DNA from 3 places in the Sporosarcina sp. SG10008 genome. Region 2 is predicted to be linked to each of the others. Evidence: riboswitches for the same ligand, from Rfam matches in the RefSeq annotation. Region 2 holds a riboswitch; each other region holds the start of a gene.
What was found. Region 2 has a riboswitch for S-adenosylmethionine ahead of ACGLYD_RS22220 (methionine biosynthesis PLP-dependent protein). Riboswitches for the same ligand answer to the same signal wherever they lie in the genome.
Positions count from the first base shown of each region.

Region 1 (6,821 bases), 890 kb from region 2:
TCCTTCAGCATGAGGAATTTCTGTCCTGTATTGATCGATGGGGATCTTTCAAGATGGACTCGGATGGTTATTTCCAACTCTTTGATCTCAGACGGATAGTAATAAGGCTTCGTATCATCACTAATGAACAGGATATTATGTCGGAAAAATTGATTTAGTTCTTGTAGGATTTTTAAAATACCGTTGGGTGCAAGAGAAAGTGTAATGAATTTCCTTGATAAGATATCGAGTTGTGAAAGCATCTGATGATGTTGATTAATGATAAATGTATGAAGGTCTTGAGTTATATCGACAAATTTCACAGTTTTTTCGAAGACGATGAATGGAAATGCGTGTTTGTCTGCGAGTTCAATAATTTCAGGTGGAATTAGCTTAAAGTAAGGTCCTACTTCTATACATATACATGCCACATCTTTTTCTATCAGCCTCGATACATACATTAGCTGGCTTGGAAGATCGAGTTGTAAGCCAACGCCTGTCGTAAGAATCATCTCTCCTCCATTTATTAAGGCATCGAATTCTTTTACCTCTAATACATGAGACCATTTTACTTGACGGTCCAATCCTTCTTTTCCTGCAACGACTTTGGCGTGTTTGAATGAGCTTCGTGAAAGAACATCGCGGACAGTAAGTTTTAAGGTATTCATTATAGGTATAGACCTCCATAACGTTAAAATAATCGCCTAATGATTAGACAAAGTGTAAATTGAAAGTAATCTAAATTATTTGTAAAGTATAATATGAAGTCTAGCGAAGATAGCGTAAAGTAGCAAGAACAATAGAACGGGGGAATGAAAATGATTTTAACGCAGGTAGAAAAGAAGACGCTTACAAACTTCATCAATGGACAATGGGTAAAATCAACGACAGATAAATATGAAGAGGTACCAAATCCAGCGACAGGAGAAATATTGGCCGAAGTTCCTATCTCCACACTTGAAGATTTGAATAAAGCGGTAGAGGCGGCGAAAACAGCATTTGCGAAGTGGAAGAAGGTTGCTGTTCCTCAACGGTCAAGGATCTTATTTAAATACCAGCAATTGTTAATAGAGAACTGGGAAGCACTAGCGAAAATCATTACGATTGAAAACGGTAAAAACTATGCTGAAGCGTATGGCGAAGTACAGCGCGGGATTGAGTGTGTTGAATTTGCTGCAGGAGCCCCGACGTTAATGATGGGGTATCAGCTTCCTGATATCGCAACGAACATTGAATCGGGTATGTATCGTTATCCAATAGGCGTAATTGGTGGAATTACACCGTTCAACTTTCCGATGATGGTCCCTTGCTGGATGTTCCCACTTGCAATCGCTAGTGGAAATACATTCATCCTAAAACCATCAGAGCGTACGCCACTTTTGGCGAACCGTCTTGCAGAATTATTGCATGAAGCGGGTCTGCCTGACGGTGTTTTCAATATCGTCCATGGTGCGCATGAAGTCGTAAATGGCATTCTCAATCATCCAGATATTCCGGCCGTGTCGTTCGTAGGTTCACAGCCGGTTGCTGAGTATGTGTATAAAACAGGAACTTCAAATGGTAAGCGTGTCCAAGCATTAGCGGGCGCGAAAAACCATACAATCGTTATGCCGGACGCGGATATGGATTTGACGATCACAAATATTATTAACGCAGCTTTCGGATCCGCTGGAGAAAGATGTATGGCTTGTGCGGTTGTCGTTGCAGTTGGTGATATTGCAGATGAACTTGTCGAGAGATTAGTAGACGAGTCGAATAAACTGACGATTGGTAATGGACTAGAAGAAGGGATTTTCCTTGGACCTGTTATTAGGAATTCACATAAAGACAAGACACTGGGTTACATCGAATCAGGTATTGAGGAAGGCGCCAAACTATTACGGGATGGCCGTGAAGACAAGTCTACTTCCGAAGGCGGTTATTTCGTCGGTCCGACAATTTTTGATAATGTCACTCAGGAAATGAAAATTTGGAAAGAAGAGATTTTTGCTCCTGTGCTATCTATTGTAAGAGTGGATACATTGGATGAAGCAATCGAACTTGCGAATAAATCAGAGTTTGCAAACGGGGCTTGTTTATTTACAGATAGTGCAAGTGCAATCCGGAAGTTTAGAGAAGAAATTGATGCGGGGATGCTTGGTGTGAATCTTGGTGTTCCAGCTCCGATGGCGTTCTTCCCGTTTTCTGGTTATAAAAAATCATTCTATGGTGACTTGCATGCGAATGGTCGCGACGGAATTGAGTTTTACACACGGAAGAAAATGTTGACTGCGCGTCACTAATACCAGAAATTAATCGTGAAATTAGGAGGGGGTAGAGAAGATGACTACAGCAAAAGAGACTACAGGGTTATTAGTTGAAAAGGACCGGGAGAACGTTTGGCACCATATTTCTTCCTATAATGAAAAGAACCCACCAATGGTAGTGGAGAGTGGGGAAGGAGCTTGGATTACAGATCATAATGGCAATCGTTATCTAGATGGAATGTCTGGACTATGGTGTGTGAATGTCGGTTATGGTCGTGAGGAGCTAGCGCAAGCTGCCTATGATCAGATGAAAAAGATGGCCTATGCACCGATGACCCAAAGTCATGAGCCTGCTATTCTGCTTGCAGAAAAGTTGAATGAAATGCTTGGTGGTGACTATAAAATATTTTACTCAAACAGCGGATCCGATGCGAACGAAGTAGCGTTTAAACTTGCGCGTCAATACCATCAGCAAAATGGGGAACCGTCACGCTACAAATTCATTTCCCGCTATCGTGCGTATCATGGGAGCTCCATGGGGGCACTGGCAGCAACAGGGCAAGCACTGCGGAAATACAAGTATGAGGCACTTGCACCGGGGTTCTTGCACATCGCCCCTCCGGACAATTACCGCAGACCTGCGGGACAGTCAATTGAGGAGTACAACATACAACGTGCCCAAGAGTTTGAAGAGAAAATCATTTGGGAACAGAAGGAAACAATCGCTGGGATTATTATGGAACCGCTTATTACAGGAGGCGGTATACTCATCCCACATCCAATCTACTTGGAAAAGGTTCAGGAAATCTGTACACGCCACGGTGTACTGCTAATTGTTGATGAAGTCATTTGTGGATTTGGCAGAACTGGGAAAGACTTTGGTCATCAGCATTTTAAGTTGAAACCGGACATTATTACGATGGCAAAGGGACTAACGAGCGCTTACTTGCCACTTTCGGTTACGGCTATTCGAAAAGATATTTATGAAAAGTTCGATACAGGAGAAGATAACAGTCATTTCCGCCATGTTAATACATTTGGCGGGAATCCTGCGGCTTGTGCAGTCGCGTTGAAGAATCTTGAAATCATTGAGAGAGAAAATCTTGTTGAACGGTCGACTGAGCTTGGCGAGCGCCTTCTAAAAGAGTTGGCTTGCTTATTGGATCATCCTTTTGTTGGCGATATTCGCGGGCTCGGATTCTTGTTAGGCATTGAACTTGTAGAGAACAAAGAAACGAAAGAACCTGCTGCAAACGCCCGTGTTGCGAAAATCATTGGCGAATGTAAGGCGAATGGACTTATTATTGGAAGGAACGGCGATACAGTTGCTGGCTATAACAATATTCTAGCGCTAAGCCCACCGCTGTCTTGTACCGATGAAGACGTGGACTTTATTATTGCGGTTATGAAGAAAGTGTTCAATGAAAATGCATGAGTTAGGATGAGATTTTTAATCTTGCTAAACCAAAAACGGAGAACCTCCAATTATAGGGGTCCTCAGTTTTTGGTTTTATTTTTTCTAAAGACCATTGAAACGCGCTTCTCGCTACGCTCTTTCATACGCTGAAAATTCTCGAGATGTTTCCAAATGGCGATTGCAAATAACAAAGTTGCTATTACGACTGGCCAGTATCCGTCTGCCAATACTGCCATCGCGATGAGCGTGACGTAGAGCATCAGCACACCAAACACGAGAAAGTCTGTTACTAGCGCTACGACGACAAATAATGCAAAACCAATGAGCCCGATCTGCCAGTCGATTGCAAGCAGTACACCAATTATTGTCGCTGTTCCTTTTCCGCCGTTAAAGTTCATATAAAATGGAAAGTTATGGCCAATAACGGCTGCGGCGGCTGTAAGAAATAAAAGTAAAGCCACAAAGGCTTCTGAAAATCCTGCGTTTTCTGCGAAATAGTGCACAAGTAAGACAGCTCCTGCACCTTTACTGATATCGATTACTGCAACTAATGCGCCGAACTTCTTCCCGAGAACAATGGTCGCATTCGAGGCACCGGCATTTTTCACACCGGTTTCTTTCAAGTTAACGCCGGATATTTTCTGCGCAACAACTGATCCATGCAGGCAACCAACTGCATATCCCCATAAGAGCACGCCTACAATCCATAACCACATATCAAGTTCCTCCTAAAATAACGGTAGTCTAAGTGTAACATTCCACATAGACACAAGTTTCAGAAATATTATTCGGTAAACTATTGACAAAGTATTGAGATATCTACTATACTATGTCACAAGATGGAAAACTGAATATCACAAACTCTTATCAAGAGCGGCGGAGGGAATAGGCCCTGCGATGCCCGGCAACCAGCAAGTGACTAACTTGCAAAGGTGCTACTTCCTACAGATTCGTGCGAACGGTCTGAAAGATAAGGGGAGGAATAAGCGAAAGCGTAACCCTCTTCTTAAGCGAAGGGGGTTATTTTTCATTCCAAAAATACCCCTAACGTCTCCGCCCATTACAATCACATCCATCTAAAAAAACTCTGGAGGTAATGACGATGACAAAACTTCAACCCGAAACACTTCTTCTGCACGGTGGACAAAAACCGGATCCTGTAACAGGTTCACGCGCAGTTCCAATTCATAGAACCTCATCTTTTGTATTCCGTGATACAGAACATGCTCAAAAACTATTTGCACTACAAGAAGCAGGCAACATCTATACACGAATTACAAATCCAACTGTTGCAGTTTTTGAAGAGCGTATTGCGCTTCTTGAAGGTGGTACGGCGGCAGTTGCATTCTCCTCAGGTATGGCAGCTATCGCTTTCTCTATCTTGAACGTAGCTGGTGCTGGAGATGAAATTGTCGCAGCAAGCAACTTATATGGCGGTACTTATAATTTATTCGCCGCTACACTTCCGCGCTACGGTATCAATGTAAAGTTTGTCGATGCAACAGATCCTGAAAACTTCCGTGCAGCAATTACAGATAAAACAAAAGCAATATTCGCAGAAACAATCGGTAACCCGAGTCTTCATGTACTCGATATTGAAGCGGTTGCGGACATTGCGCATGAAAACGGTCTACCGCTTCTTATTGATAGTACATTTGCTTCGCCATATGGTTCGAATCCTATCGAATTTGGTGCGGATGTTGTCATCCATTCCGCTACAAAATGGATTGGCGGACACGGTACCACGATCGGTGGAGTTGCTGTTGATGCGGGTACATTTGACTGGACGCAAGGGAGGTTTCCTGGCTTCACAGAGCCTGATGCGTCATATCATGGTCTCCGTTACGGAATTGATACAGCAGCGGCGGCATTTGCGACTAAACTACGCGTTCAACTATTGCGTGACTTCGGACCTTGCTTAGATCCAGATAGTGCATTTAATTTCCTCCAAGGACTTGAAACACTGCATTTGCGTGTGACAAGACATAATGAAAATGCCGTTAAAGTAGCGGAGTTCTTGAAAAAACATCCATCTGTCGAATGGGTAACATATACAGGCAACGAAGATCACCCATCTTATGACCTTGCGAAAAAGTACTTGAAAAACGGCTTCGGTTCCATTATTGTATTTGGTATTAAAGGTGGACGGGATGCAGGCCGGAACGTGATTGATAACGTCAAAATCTGGTCGCATGTTGCGAATGTTGGGGATGCAAAATCACTAATTATCCATCCAGCTTCAACGACGCATCAGCAGCTTGGGCCTGAGGACTTGAAAAAATCAGGTGTGACTGAAGAATTGATTAGACTATCGGTGGGCCTTGAATCCGCGGAAGATATTATTGCAGACCTTGCACAAGCAATCGAACTAGCGGTACCAGTAACAGTATAATTTTTTGGTGACAAGAAAGGGCGTGACAATCGTGGAGACGGGGATAGTGGAAATCGGGCATCTGGTATTGGAATCAGGAGTCGTCTTGGTAAATGTACAGCTTGCCTATGAAAGAACGGGCAGGTTGGATGCACCCCATGTACTTGTTTGTCATGCCTTGACAGGAAGTCACGTGACAGTTGGAACGGATGACTATCCGGGTTGGTGGAGCGGTCTTGTCGGCAAAGGAAAAAGTATCGATACAAATGAATTATCCGTTATCTCTTTTAACGCACTTGGCGGAAGTGACGGATCAACAGGACCGTTAACTGTAAATCCGGACACAGGCGAGCTGTATAGAAATTTATTTCCAGAAGTAACGATTCGAGATATGGTGCATGCAGAACGGAGAGCGCTGACGGTATTAGGTGTCAATCGATTAAGGGCGGTCATCGGGGGTTCGCTCGGTGGCATGCGTGTACTGGAATGGGGCATTATGTATCCCGAGGGTATGGATATTCTTTTCCCGATGGCGGTGACACCACAATCAACTAAAATTGGGAACATGGAATCTCCTTTTGGGAATAGCAGAAATGACATGGAGAGCTTCTACCCCTTAATCCGTGCCATGAATACGCATGACATCGGCCGTGGTCGAGGAGGCATTGAACTAGCTTCCCGCCTGATATCTGCAAAAGTGGTGGCGTTTGCGTTTACACACGATCCGATGTATCCGACGGATGAAATTCGAACGTTCGCCTATATGATTCCCAACTCTATATATTGTTTGGTCAATACAAAACATGGC
Region 1 is NZ_CP172607.1:3,799,829-3,806,649, reverse strand. Features, by position in the region: gene ACGLYD_RS17825 (PucR family transcriptional regulator) at 1-647, opposite strand, end outside; gene ACGLYD_RS17820 (CoA-acylating methylmalonate-semialdehyde dehydrogenase) at 798-2,261, shown strand; gene ACGLYD_RS17815 (aspartate aminotransferase family protein) at 2,302-3,660, shown strand; gene ACGLYD_RS17810 (glycerol-3-phosphate acyltransferase) at 3,723-4,358, opposite strand; SAM riboswitch class I at 4,504-4,619, shown strand; gene ACGLYD_RS17805 (O-acetylhomoserine aminocarboxypropyltransferase/cysteine synthase family protein) at 4,745-6,034, shown strand; gene ACGLYD_RS17800 (hypothetical protein) at 6,066-6,821, shown strand, end outside.
Region 1: it holds a riboswitch for S-adenosylmethionine, as region 2 does, so the genes downstream of both, ACGLYD_RS17805 (O-acetylhomoserine aminocarboxypropyltransferase/cysteine synthase family protein) here and ACGLYD_RS22220 (methionine biosynthesis PLP-dependent protein) in region 2, are expected to answer to the same signal.

Region 2 (6,821 bases):
TCGAAAAACTCAACGCCGTCAAAGCCAGAAAGGAAGTCAAAATGCCACCATTTACGGCGGAATTCTCCGTCCGTCACAGAATTAAGTCCAGCTTCTTTTTGCTTTTCGACGAGCTTTGTAATTTCTTCGTCTTCGATTGTGCGTAATTCCTTGGCAGTGATATCACCGGTTTCTCTTTGCAAACGCGCCTGCTTTAGGCGTTCTGGTCTTAAAAAGCTCCCGACGTGATCTGCTTTAAATGGTGCTTTCGTCAAAGTTTGTTCGGCTATAGGTTTTGTCAATTTAAATTCCTTCTTTCCAATATAATAATGTTTTCTTTAATGGTACTTAATTAGGTATGGCAACTTTTTCACTTGTTTTAATCAAGGCTTGATCAAAATCGGCAATCAAGTCATCGACATGCTCGAGTCCAACAGAAAAACGTAGCAGACCATCGGTAATACCACGTTTCTCCCGTTGTTCTTTAGGCATGGCGGCATGGGACATCGTTGCAGGATAGGAGAGAATTGATTCAACTCCGCCTAGACTTACTGCGAAAACGGGTATCCGAACGTTTTCAACAAAGGCCTTTGCTGCATCTCTGTTTGGCAAACGGAAAGATAAGACAGCGCCTGGACTTGTCGATTGTTTCGAGTGGATTGCGTGTCCTGGATGACTTGCTAACCCTGGATAAAACACCTCATCTACTAACGGGTGGTCGTTCAAGTACGAGGCTATTTTACTCGCCGATTCGGATGACTGTGTTAAACGGGCACCTAGCGTTTTAATTCCTTGAATTAACGCGTAAGAATCTTGTGCGCCTAGAATAGAGCCGAAAGAGTTTTGAATGAATGCCAATCGATTGCCAAGTTCTTCACCCTTTGTAACCGCTAGCCCAGCAATGATATCGCTATGCCCCGATAAAAACTTGGTAGCACTATGAACAACGATATCAACTCCAAGATCTAGTGGACGCTGGTAAAGTGGCGACATGAATGTGTTGTCGAGAAACGTCAGACAGTCATTCAATTTTGCAAGTTCAACAATCGCTTTAATATCTGTAATGCCCAAACGCGGGTTGGATGGTGTTTCAATATAGATTACTTTTGTATTTGGACGGATTGCACGTGCGGTTTCATCTACATTCGCTAGATCTACAAATGTATGGTCGATACCGAATTTCGGTAATACCTCGGTTACGAATCGGTATGTGCCGCCGTAGACATCTTGGGTAACTACGATATGGTCACCCGAAGAAAGGAGCATAAATGTAGCCGAGATGGCAGCCATTCCGGAAGCAAAGGCCAATCCGCGCGAACCGCCTTCTAGTGAGGCAATTGTTTTTTCCAACGCATCCCTCGTTGGATTGCCCGAACGGCTATAATCATACGGCCCGAATGCATCGAAGCTTTCCTGATGGAACGTTGAAGATAAGTAGATAGGAACGTTGACAGCACCTGTTTTTTGTTCGTAATCTCCGCGGGTCGAAGCATGGATAATAGTCGTTTCCAACCGTTCTTTATTCAAACTCATCGTTGTAGCACCCCGCTATTCAAAGTTGCAAACACTTGCTTCAAATCTGCGATCAAATCGTCAGCCTCCTCGACTCCGACAGAGAAACGTAAAAGTCGGTCGCAGACGCCACGTCGTATTCGTTCTTCACGAGGAATATCGGCATGGGTTTGCGTTGCTGGATAAGTAATGAAACTTTCCACTCCGCCTAGACTTTCCGCAAATGTAATGAGCTGCAGATTTTCAAGGAATGGCCCGACCGATTCACTATCGTTCAGCCGAAATGATAGCATTCCACCTTTTCCTGGATAGAGAACGTCCGTAACAAGTGGTTCATCTTTCAAATAATTGACGATTATTTTCGCGTTTTCATCATGCTGTTTCATTCTTAAATGCAGTGTTTTCAGCCCTCTGATGATTAGCCAAGAATCGGAAGGGGAGAGGACTGCGCCGATAGCATTATGGTTGGCGGCAAGTTGTTCGCAAATTTTTTCACCTTTTGCAACGACAAGTCCCGCGAGGACATCGTTATGTCCACCGATATATTTCGTTGCGCTGTGCATGACAATGTCAGCCCCGAATTCAATCGGTCTCTGGAAATAAGGCGTTAAAAATGTATTGTCGACAATCAACAGTAAATCATGCTTTTGAGCCAGTTCTGCATACTGCCGAATATCAAATTCTTGCATGAGTGGATTGGTCGGTGTTTCTATGAAGAGCGCTTTTGTCTTCGAAGTTATCAACTTTTCGGTCTCGTTCACATCGGCGAAACTCGTATACGTTGTACCGATTGAATAAACGTCGGAATACTGTTCGAGCAAGCGATATGTGCCACCGTAAATATCTTCTGGGACAATCAATTCATCTCCAGGACGGAACAGTGTCAAGATAAGCTGAATCGCCGCCATACCAGAACTGCATGCATACCCTGCATCACCGCTCTCTAAGTTTGCAATTCCATCTTCCAATATGGAGCGGGTTGGATTTTTTGTCCGTGTGTAGTCGTAGCCAGTCGATTGACCGAGCCCCTTATGTTTGTACGCAGTTGATAAATAAATCGGAGGGTTGACAGCGCCCGTCTTCGGATCACTGTTATTGCCTAATTGGACTAGGATTGTATTCAAACTTTGTTTTGTCATTGTAGTCACCCTTTTCTTTTAGATTACAAAAGGGGACCCTCTATAAGAAGAGGGTCCCCGAAATATCGTAGACTATCTTCTTATCTTCTAGGGAAATGAACACCTAAAGGAATTAGCACCGTACCTGAACAGGCTGGTTGCTGAGACGTCATAGGGCCAATCCCTCGGTCTCTCTTGATAAGAATCAAATTATGGAATTATGTGAAAAGAACAATTTCAATAACTTTATCATGACATGGAAAATAAAACAAGAGCGAATTATTAAAATCTGTCTTTCAGCAGCTGCATCCGTTGATTGAATAGACTTGGATATGATAAAAAGCCAAGCAATACACTTGTCACTGCAGCGGTCGTCAATAATAGGAATATGATGAGCAATTGGAACTGAACCGCTTGGATGGGGTCCGCACCTGCGATGATTTGACCACTCATCATACCTGGAAGTTGAACCAAGCCCATTGTCTTCTGACTTTCGATTGTCGGGATCATGCTTGCCTTGATTGCGTTGATGAGTTGTCTATGAATGGCCTGTTTTGGCGTTCCACCGAGAGAAAGGATGAGTTCGGTTTCATCACGATGCGTTTCAATCTCAGCTGTGAACCGGTTAAGGAATAGGATTGATAGCACCATTGAGTTGCCAATCACCATGCCGCTAATTGAAATGATGTATTGTGCGGTTGGCGGTACGATTTGAAAGCCTAGTAGAATACTCTGGGTTAGTACTTCTACAAAAAGTAATGTGACCGCGATTTTCCAAGTGATTCCCTTGATTGCTTTTCCTTTCTTACGGGTGTTTTGTGTTGCCGCTGCAATCATTAATGTAACCATTAACAAAATGTACAATATGTTTTCAGAATCGAAGACAAATTTAAGAATATAGCCGACCATAAGCAATTGGATAATGGAACGAATTGTGGCAATGATTGTGTCTTTTTCCAAATCTAAACGTAGAGTCTTTGATAGTAGTAAAGGTATGATTACAAATATAAGTGTAATGGATAACGTAAGATAGCTCATTCTACGCCTCCTTGCACAAACTGCTTCACAAATTCATTTGTTGGTGATTTCAATAAGTCACTTTCGCCAGTTTCAATGACTTGACCATTCATTAGAACCCAAGTGTAATCTCCAATTGATAAGGCTTGTTCTAAATTATGTGTTATCCAGATGATGGTTGTGCCATACACCCGGTTAATTTTGACGATTAATTCTTCGATTTCATGTAAAGATGTTCGGTCCAAGGCGGATGTGATTTCATCCAGTAATAGGATTTCAGAGCGGTTGATTAGTGTGCGAGCAATGGATACTTTTTGACGCTGACCACCGGATAATTCATTGGTTTTACGATGTAAAAATTGCACATCTAATCCGACGTCTTCTAGAATTTTAATGGCATCCTGTTCAGGCAATTTTTTACCTTGAAGTTCCATAGGGAGAGCTAAGTTATGATAGACGGTGCCTTTAATCATTGGTGCGCTTTGAAGTGCGATTCCGACATGGCGGCGTAGTTCAACGGGTTCATATGTGGAAATGAGTTTATCGTGAATGAAAATATCTCCTGAAGTAGATGAGATCAGCCCGTTACATAATTTAAGCAATGTTGTTTTTCCTGCTCCAGAAGGGCCGACGAGCGTTGTGATTTTCCCTTCCGGAAAGGAGCCCGTAATATTTTTTAAAATATGTACGTCACCAATGGAATAATTGGCGTCATGAAAGTGTAGGGCGGGTTTATAAAAATTGGACATTACATTCTCTCCTACCAGTTTCTTATTTATAATAATTCTAATCTAGGTAGTTTTGTCATGCAAGGAAAATCTATTGCAATTCCAAAAAATGTTTGTTACTATATCGTTAATCGATATAGCGATAAGCGATATAATGAGAAGGTGAAAGAATGATAAAACAGCCAGAAAGTTTTTTACCATTGTCGCAGGCAACATATTATATTTTACTGTCCTTAAGGGAAGTACGTCATGGATATGCCATTATGCAGGACGTAGAAAAAATAAGTCGGGGGGAAGTTACAATGGGTCCCGGGACATTATATGGAGCACTAGGAAAATTAGAAAAGCAGAAAATCATTCAAAAAGTAGACATCGATGATGCAGAACGCCGCAAGTATAATCAGCTGACACCCTTAGGTAAAGAAGTGCTTCAGCTTGAGTTTAAGAGGCTTGAATCACTTGTGAAAAACGCCAGGAGCATCATAAAAGAAATGGAGGGCGAAGAAGATGACTGTTAAAAGGTTCAAGATTTTTCTTGCTTCGAGTGTTGATAAAGAAGAGCAGTGGCTGACGGATATGTCACGCCAAGGATTTCATTTTAAAAAGTATGGATTATTTACCTATACCTTCGATGAAAATCCTAATGAATCATATGTCTATCAAATTGATTTCCGGGATGCGAATGAAGAGTATATGCAACTATGTAAAGATGCCGGTTGGCAATATTTAGACAGCGCTCTAAAGCAATTTCATTATTTTCGTACAGAAGCAAATGAGTCAGGGGTAAAAAAGATTTACTCTGATGGTGAGTCAGTAAAAGAAACGTTTCAGCGGATGATGAAATTTTATCTGATATTATTTATAATCTTTTTAACATCGCAAATTGGATTGTTTTTGACGTGGAAAGGTCAGTTGACTCAAATAATTATGACGGTTATCATTATGCTTGTTATTCTTTTGTACTTGTACGTTTTTATTTCCTTGAAGAGAAAAATTGATTTTTATTGACTAATAAATGATGCTTATTTCAGCAAGTACTATTTGAAATTCATTCACCAATCGTCATTACAACCTTGATTGTAACTGCTTTTTTAGCGATATTCTTTTCTATATATATGATTGGATTATCGAATGAAGATAAACCCCCTTGGTAAATAAAGCGAGAAGATTTAATGAAAAAGTGGAGGGCAAACAATTTGAGTTTGCCCTTCTATTTTATCTCCAAGGGGAGGTGATTGAATAACCAATCATGAAATTACTTGATCTTAGTAAAGAAAACGCCACAAGTAAAACGTCGCATAGGACTCCCAGTTCTCCCATGGTGCAGCAAGCTTTAAAATTTCTTCTTTCGTCGGCTTTTCTTCTGCTCCTGTCAAATGTTTGATGGCGTTATGAAGTCCGACGTCAGCAATTGGGAATGCATTTGGGAAACGCAAACAGCGCATTAAGACATAGTTTGCGGTCCAGGGCCCAATTCCACGGATTTTGATAAGCATGTTTTCCGCTTCCTTAAAGTTCCCAGTTTCCAATACCTGAGCTTTGGATAGGCTTCCATCTGCGATAAGCTGTGCAACCCCAATCAGGTACTCACATTTTTTTACGGTCATTTTTAATGACGATAAATCCTCGACTGTAAGCTTCGCAATGTACTCTGGTTCAGGGAATATCCAGTATGACTGTCCTTCCCATTCAATCGAATTTCCGAACGTCTCCACAAAGCGCCTTTTCAACGTATACGCATATGTCAGATTGATTTGCTGTCCAAGAATTCCCCAACATAACGCTTCAAACAAGTCAGGGATGCCGATGTTTCGCAATCCATAAAACTCACTTACTGCTTGTCGAAGCAATGGATCTCTTTTTGCCATCTCATAATAAGGTTTCAAATCAGTATCGAGATCGAACCAATCACGTACATAATGGACAACCATATTTCGAACGCTTTCGCTAGACGGTGTATATTTTTCTATAAACCGAACCAGAAGGTTACCCTCTGTATTTTCGCTGACTTCGACTAATAGAATCTCATTCCCAAGCGGAATTGCCTTGATCACCTTACCATCACGGATTTCAAACATACACTCATTGTTTGACCTGGACATATAGCTGATATTTTCTTTGAAATTGAACTCTTTCGGAACGGCTATAATCAAATGATCTTGTTGATTAACTAGCATTTTAAAAAACCTCCTCTGCATCCTATCTATATGTTTAGTTGTACCATAATCCCAGGTGGAAAAGTTTCGCTATCTTGCTGTTACGTCCTGAAAAGCATTTATTTTGGAAATAGAGGGGGTATACTTAGGGTAAGAGAAAGAGGTGATTCCGTGAGCGATCATCAACAAGTCAGGCATTTGACTGACGAACAGTGGGAAGCAATTAGACATAACGACGCAATGTTTGATGAAATCTTCTTTTATGCCGTGAAATCGACGGGTATCTTTTGCCGACCATCTTGCAAATCAAG
Region 2 is NZ_CP172607.1:4,692,197-4,699,017, forward strand. Features, by position in the region: gene ACGLYD_RS22210 (5-methyltetrahydropteroyltriglutamate--homocysteine S-methyltransferase) at 1-281, opposite strand, end outside; gene metC (cystathionine beta-lyase) at 328-1,512, opposite strand; gene ACGLYD_RS22220 (methionine biosynthesis PLP-dependent protein) at 1,509-2,630, opposite strand; SAM riboswitch class I at 2,708-2,814, opposite strand; gene ACGLYD_RS22225 (ABC transporter permease) at 2,892-3,647, opposite strand; gene ACGLYD_RS22230 (phosphate ABC transporter ATP-binding protein) at 3,644-4,375, opposite strand; gene ACGLYD_RS22235 (PadR family transcriptional regulator) at 4,525-4,872, shown strand; gene ACGLYD_RS22240 (DUF2812 domain-containing protein) at 4,862-5,362, shown strand; gene ACGLYD_RS22245 (DNA-3-methyladenine glycosylase family protein) at 5,620-6,531, opposite strand; gene ACGLYD_RS22250 (bifunctional transcriptional activator/DNA repair enzyme AdaA) at 6,682-6,821, shown strand, end outside.

Region 3 (6,821 bases), 530 kb from region 2:
ACTTTCTTTTACATATTGGGATAGGAACGAGAAATGTTGGAATGCATTTAAGTCGATATCGCCTTGTGCAAGTGCATTATTTGGCAATGTATAATCTGCGAATTCGACAAGTTCGATTTCAATGCCTTCTTTTGCCGCTTTTTCTTTCAGCAATGGCCATTGGACACCATCTGCACCGTTGACACCAATTTTCACTTTGACTGTATCACTATTTCCGCTTTCTTTACCGCCGCAAGCAGCGAGTACAATAGCAGTTAATACTGCTAAACTTACTAACCATAATTTCCTCATTTAATTCGTCTCCTTTTAGTTGAATGATTGTATTTTTTAAAGATTATTAAGTATAAGATTCTTTGACCTGGAACAGTGTCTAGCTCCAGGCATCTTGCACTTTTCCCAGATTACCGACGCATGATTTTTTTAGAAAGTGTATTGCCAAGCCATTGTGCCAATTGCACCATGATGATTAAAATGACGACCGTAACGAGCATGACACTACCGTCGAACCGTTGATAACCGTATGTCATCGCGACATGTCCAAGACCTCCGCCGCCAACTGTTCCGGCAACTGCCGAGAAATCGATAAGACTGACGGAAACGAAGGTAAGTCCTAAAATAAGTGGACCCAATGCTTCTGGTATCAAAACCGTGAAGATAATCCGAAGAGGGCTTGCACCCATTGCCTGTGCTGCTTCAATAACGCCAGGATCAATGCTGACCAAGTTATTTTCAACAACTCGGGCAATGACGAATGTTGCAACAATTGTCATCGGAAAAATGGCTGCTGCGGTTCCGATTGTTGTCCCGACAACTAATCTTGTCAGTTGTGAAATGGCTACTAAGAAGATGATGAACGGAACAGGCCGAACGATGTTAATGACTATATTTAATATTTGAGAAACAAGTTTGTTTTCCAAAATATTATTTTGCCTAGTGACAAATAATAGCAGGCCAATTGCAATTCCAAAAATGGAACCAAAAACGAGAGTGGCGATTACCATGATCAGTGTTTCGCCGGTTGCTTCTACAATCCGGGGCCAAAATGTAAGCCAATCAACGTTCATCTTTTAGGACCTCCTCTATGTCTACAATTAATTCAAGTTCTTTTAATACATGGCTTACAGCATCCGTTTCTCCTTCAAATGAAACAAGTAGATTGCCAAAAAATCGTTCCTGTAATTCTCGAACTGAACCGTAAACGATGTTGAAATCAACATCGTGTTTACGTGTAACTTTTGAAAGAACAGGATCACTTGCAATATCTCCTTTGAAAATAACTCGATATAACTTGGTACCACCTTTTGATTGCCACTCATTAATCAGTTTTTCTGAAGGTAGATCCTGCTGCACGGATTGGATGAATCGTTGTGTTGTCGAATGTTGAGGATCAGTAAATGTTTCAAAAACATCACCCGTTTCGATTACTTCTCCATTTTCCATGACCGCTACTTTATCGCAAATTGTTTGAATAACATGCATTTCATGTGTGATAAGGAGGATTGTAATACCCAAATCCTTATTCACCTTTTTCAACAACCGCAGTATATCGGCGGTCGTATCAGGATCTAGTGCAGATGTGGCTTCATCACAGATAAGGATGTCTGGTGAAGTGGCGAGTGCTCTGGCTATACCTACGCGTTGCTTTTGGCCTCCTGATAGTTGGTCCGGATAATCTTTAGCTTTATCGGCCAGGCCAACGAAGTCCAATAATTCCTCGACGCGTTCAGCAATTGCTTTTTTTTGCATTCCGGCAAGTTTCAAAGGATACGAGATGTTTCCTGCAACTGTCCGTGAGTTCAGCAAGTTGAAGTTCTGAAAAATCATGCCGATGTTACGACGTTGCGTCCGTAAATCTTTTGAGGATAATGTACTGACGTCGATGTCTCGGATGAAAACAGAGCCTGAAGTCGGGCGTTCAAGCATATTTACTAACCGTAGCAATGTGCTTTTTCCAGCGCCGCTAAAACCGATGATGCCGAAAATTTCACCTTTTTCAACGAAAAGAGAAACATCTTTTACCGCATGTACCTCACGCTTCCCAAGGGCGAACGTCTTGGATGCATTTTTAAATTCAATCATGTATTGACCCCCTAAGTACTTCGTTAATTCTGTGCGGACAACGGATGCAACTAGCAAAATGACTTGTGACCCCGAGCATCTGGCCGCTGAAGCTAGACAGTTGTAAGAACGAAAAAAATCCCTCTTTTTCTTAAAATAGATAAGAAAAAGAGGGATTCTAATAAAAGAAGCCATCTCGTTCTCATCTTCCAAACGCATACGCGTCTGTAGGAGTTGGCACAGTGTTCATTGGTCATGAACCTGTTGCCGAGATGTCATAGGGCCTGTCCCTCGATCTCTCTGGATAAGAAAGTGATGTAGTGCTATTCGATTGTTGCAAGAATTGAATCTAACTCTAGTGTGCAAATTAGGGAAAGTCAATGAATTTACTAAAGTAAAATAATTCAGATTACTAATAGTCGTAAACAATTTCAGAATTCTGATACACTTAAAGTGATAGAGAAAGCGGTGTTAGAATGACAATTTTCATATTTATTAGCATTATACTTTTTGCGTCCATTTTACAGACAAGTACAGGATTTGGTTTTTCGATCATGGCGACACCTTTTCTACTCATGATTTTTAATCCGATGGAGGCCATTCAGATAAACCTAGTTTTGTCGCTTGTTATTTCAAGCGCACTTATTGCTAAAATACGTAAAGATGTGGATACAGACCTATTAAAAAAGTTAATAATCGGGAGCTTATCTGGACTGCCCATTGGTATCATTTTGTTCATTTCGGCGGATATCAACAAATTGAAAACGGGCATAGGCATTGTTCTTCTTTTGCTAACACTGCTGCTTGTCCTGAACCTTCGAATTAAGAGAACTAAACGTGGGGACTTTGTTGTTGGCGGATTATCCGGTACATTGACGACAGGAATTGGCATGCCAGGTCCGCCGCTTTTGCTCTACTTTGCAGGAACGGCTATGCAAAAAGAAACATTACGTGCAACGACACTCGCGTTTTATTTATTCATCTATTCCGTTAGTCTACTCATTCAAGTGCTTTTTGTTGGTACAAATAAGGGTATCTGGACCTCAATCGGAATGGCACTGCCGCTAGTATTTGCTGGATTGTATCTAGGACAACTACTATTCCGTCATATCAGTCAAAAGACCTTCCGGATCTTCACATATGGCATTTTACTATTTACGGGCATTTATTTATTAATAAAATGAGAAAGTAATTTATAGAATGGAGATGGTTCTTATGAAAATTGCATTGTTTGGGGCAACAGGGCGTGTGGGTGGGGAAGTCCTAAAATTAGCATTGGTAGAAGGGCATGAAGTGACGGCACTCGTCCGTTCACCTGAGAAATTGGCGCCACATGATAGGTTGACGATTATCCAAGGTGATGTCCGTGATGTTGTAGCAGTTTCGGATGCCGTTGCTGGAATGGACGTTGTATTCAGTTCGCTAGGTACAGACCAGACAACAACGTTGACTGAGGCAGTTCCTCATATGATAAGAGCGATGGAGGATATAGGAATTAATCGGCTTGTCACAATTGGGACAGCAGGCATCTTGCAAAGTAAGATTGATCCCGAAAAACTGCGTTATGAAGCTGGAGATACAAATCGCCGGCTAACTTTTGCGGCGGAGGAGCACCATAAAGTGTATAACATGCTGCGTCAATCGGGGCTTGAGTGGACAATTGTCTGCCCTACTTATTTACCGGATGGTGTTGCGGTGGGTGACTACAGAACTGAGCGCGATTTGTTGCCAGAGGACGGTAAACAAATATCCGTTGGCGACACAGCTGCTTTTGCTTACGGTGAACTACTGCAAGGCGATAATATCGGATTTCGTGTAGGAATTTCATATTAGTAAACAGAGTAGTACTGTCGTTGACAGTGCTATTTTTGTACGTAAAATAAAAAAATGCTTTGCTGGCCACAATAGTAACAATGTTTCATGTGAAACACTTCGTTGTTAACCCCATAGTAACGGGCAGAATCCCCCATCCCGATTGAAGTTTCACTTTATAATCGAGTTCCAAAAAATGGCTGAAACGAAAATAAAGATCATCCGTCAAATCAGTTAGCAGCCAAAGTAACTGCTAGTTGAAAAGTTGGGGAGGAATTTTTTATGAAAAAAAAGTTTGGAATGCTTATATGTGCAATGGTTATCTTTACGATGGTGGGTTGTTCGGGATCAGGATTAAATGACGGCATAAAGGACGAAGTTTCCGTCAAAGACATAATGGAAAGTATTAAGGGGCAAGTTATACAAGATATAAAAGATGCAGGATTCGACGATGGACAAACTGATGAGGAAATTCTTCAAAATTATGTGGAGACGAATTTAGTAAATGCTAAAACAGAGGATTCAATGACACAAATATTTATGGAGCGAACAGAACTTGATAAAGAGTTACTAGCAGAAGGTTTGATGTTCAACTCTATGTTTAATATCAATTCGGATGAAATAATTGTCTTGAAAGCGAAGAATGAGAAGGACGCAGAATCATTGAAAGCCTCGTTGCAAAAAGAATTAGATGCACAAATACAAACATGGGAACAATATCTTCCTGATCAATATGAAAAAGTGAAAAACAATGTGTTAAAAACGACAGGTGATTTTGTTCTATACGTTACGTATGGCAATGTAGATGCAGTAGAGCAGATTTTTGATGAAAAAGTAAAGTGAATTCTAAAGGTGCTTATTTCGCGACTTTAGAAGCCTCTAGCGGATGTCACGGATTTTGAAGGAATCTAAAGTTAGCCACGTCCTGCGTCAACGTTTGCATGCCTGTATCCTGTAGGCACATGCTCAATTCAAGATTCGGACTAAAACACAGGCTGAGGCGTATTTGAAGGGCGCTGAATAAGCGCCTTTCTACATAGCAAAAGCTAGGAGAGTGATTGTGTGGTATTCAGTAGCTTATTATTTCTATTTTTCTTTTTACCAACTACATTACTCCTTTATTTTTGCGGTTCTAGAAAGATGAAAAATGGCATTCTCCTTATCGTTAGTCTTATCTTTTATGCATGGGGAGAACCTGTTTATATATTTTTAATGATTTTTTCGGCTATTACAGATTATTTTCACGGGTTATTTATTCAAAAATACAGGTTAACTGCGCCGCTTAAAGCGAAGCTCGGATTACTTTCATCTATTGTTATTAATCTAAGTTTATTGTCTTTTTTCAAGTATGCAGACTTCCTAATTGAAAACATCAATAATTTATTCGGCATGAATGTAAATGCCTTGGACCTTCCATTACCGATTGGCTTATCTTTTTACACATTTCAAACAATGTCGTATGCAATCGACGTGTATCGTGGACGGGTGAAAGCACAACAAAATCCGTTGACGCTTGCGCTATACGTTTGTTTATTTCCACAGCTTATTGCAGGACCTATCGTACGATACGAAATTATTGAACATGAACTTAAAAACAGACGTGTTACGCTTAATCAATTTTCAGAAGGTGTGAAGATTTTTCTTATCGGGCTTGGTAAGAAGGTGTTGCTCGCCAATAACATAGGATTTTTATGGAGTGAAATTCAGCAGCAAAGTCCTGCTGAATTGTCAGTATTATCGGCTTGGATGGGGATTGCAGCATTTGGTTTGCAACTGTATTTCGATTTTAGCGGTTATTCTGATATGGCCATTGGCCTCGGGAAAATGTTCGGTTTTAATTTTCCGCAAAATTTCAATTATCCGTTTGTTTCCCGCAGTATCTCGGATTTTTGGCGAAGGTGGCATATGACGCTTGGCGGTTGGTTCCGGGACTATGTGTATATACCTCTAGGCGGGAGTAGAAAAGGTAAATACAGGCTCTATCTAAATTTATTCATCGTTTGGGGTCTGACCGGATTATGGCATGGGGCTGCATGGAATTTCGTGGCTTGGGGTCTTTACTTTGGTGTATTGATTGCGATTGAAAAGGCAGGGTTACTGGTGCTACTCGAAAAAATGCACCCGATTTTCCAACACATTTACGCGTTTGTTATCATCATGATTAGTTGGGTACTATTCGTTTTTGAAGACCTCTCCATGAGTTTTACCTATTTGAAAATTATGTTTGGGTTTTCGGGACAAGCATTGGTAAATGAGCGATTCATGTACGATGCGTATACAAATGCTATTCTCTTTCTGTTAGCTTTTATTGGCTCGGTTCCAATTTTGAAAACGTTGAGGAATAAAATGACACGTTGGCATAAAGTGATTGACGAAGTTTTAATTCCTGTATTTTGTTTACTTATTCTCGTCTTGTCGACCGCTTACTTAGCGGATGATTCATACAACCCATTTCTTTATTTTCGCTTCTAGGAGGTGACACATTGTCTATTCATAAAAAGTGTTTTGTAGGTGTATTTTTGGTATTCATTTTTGGAATAGGGTTATTCAATGTGGTAGCTAGCGACCGTGCTTTCTCTGAGAGAGAAAACCGTCCATTAGCTCAAATGCCTGAATGGACATTGCCAAATTTTTATTCTGGAAAGTTAACGGCGCGTTATGAAACGTATATGTCTGATCAGTTTATTTGGAAAGATGGTTGGGTGAGGCTGAAGGCGATGTCGGAAAGGGCTTCATTGAAAAAAGAAAATAACGGGGTTTTCTTCGGCAAAGATGGATTCCTTATTGAACCATTTGAAAAACCTGGCGAACAGTTTGATAAAAACATTGAGTATGTGAAAAGGTTTGCTGCAAATGCAGAAGGTATTCAGTCGTATGTATTACTTGCACCAACTTCGATAGCGCTATATGAGGATAAACTGCCCCTTTTTGCTCAAACTTCCAGCGAAAGA
Region 3 is NZ_CP172607.1:4,160,223-4,167,043, forward strand. Features, by position in the region: gene ACGLYD_RS19530 (MetQ/NlpA family ABC transporter substrate-binding protein) at 1-291, opposite strand, end outside; gene ACGLYD_RS19535 (methionine ABC transporter permease) at 402-1,064, opposite strand; gene ACGLYD_RS19540 (methionine ABC transporter ATP-binding protein) at 1,054-2,079, opposite strand; SAM riboswitch class I at 2,258-2,369, opposite strand; gene ACGLYD_RS19545 (sulfite exporter TauE/SafE family protein) at 2,535-3,242, shown strand; gene ACGLYD_RS19550 (NAD(P)-dependent oxidoreductase) at 3,274-3,891, shown strand; gene ACGLYD_RS19555 (DUF4358 domain-containing protein) at 4,153-4,713, shown strand; gene ACGLYD_RS19560 (MBOAT family O-acyltransferase) at 4,933-6,342, shown strand; gene ACGLYD_RS19565 (DHHW family protein) at 6,354-6,821, shown strand, end outside.
Region 3: it holds a riboswitch for S-adenosylmethionine, as region 2 does, so the genes downstream of both, ACGLYD_RS19540 (methionine ABC transporter ATP-binding protein) here and ACGLYD_RS22220 (methionine biosynthesis PLP-dependent protein) in region 2, are expected to answer to the same signal.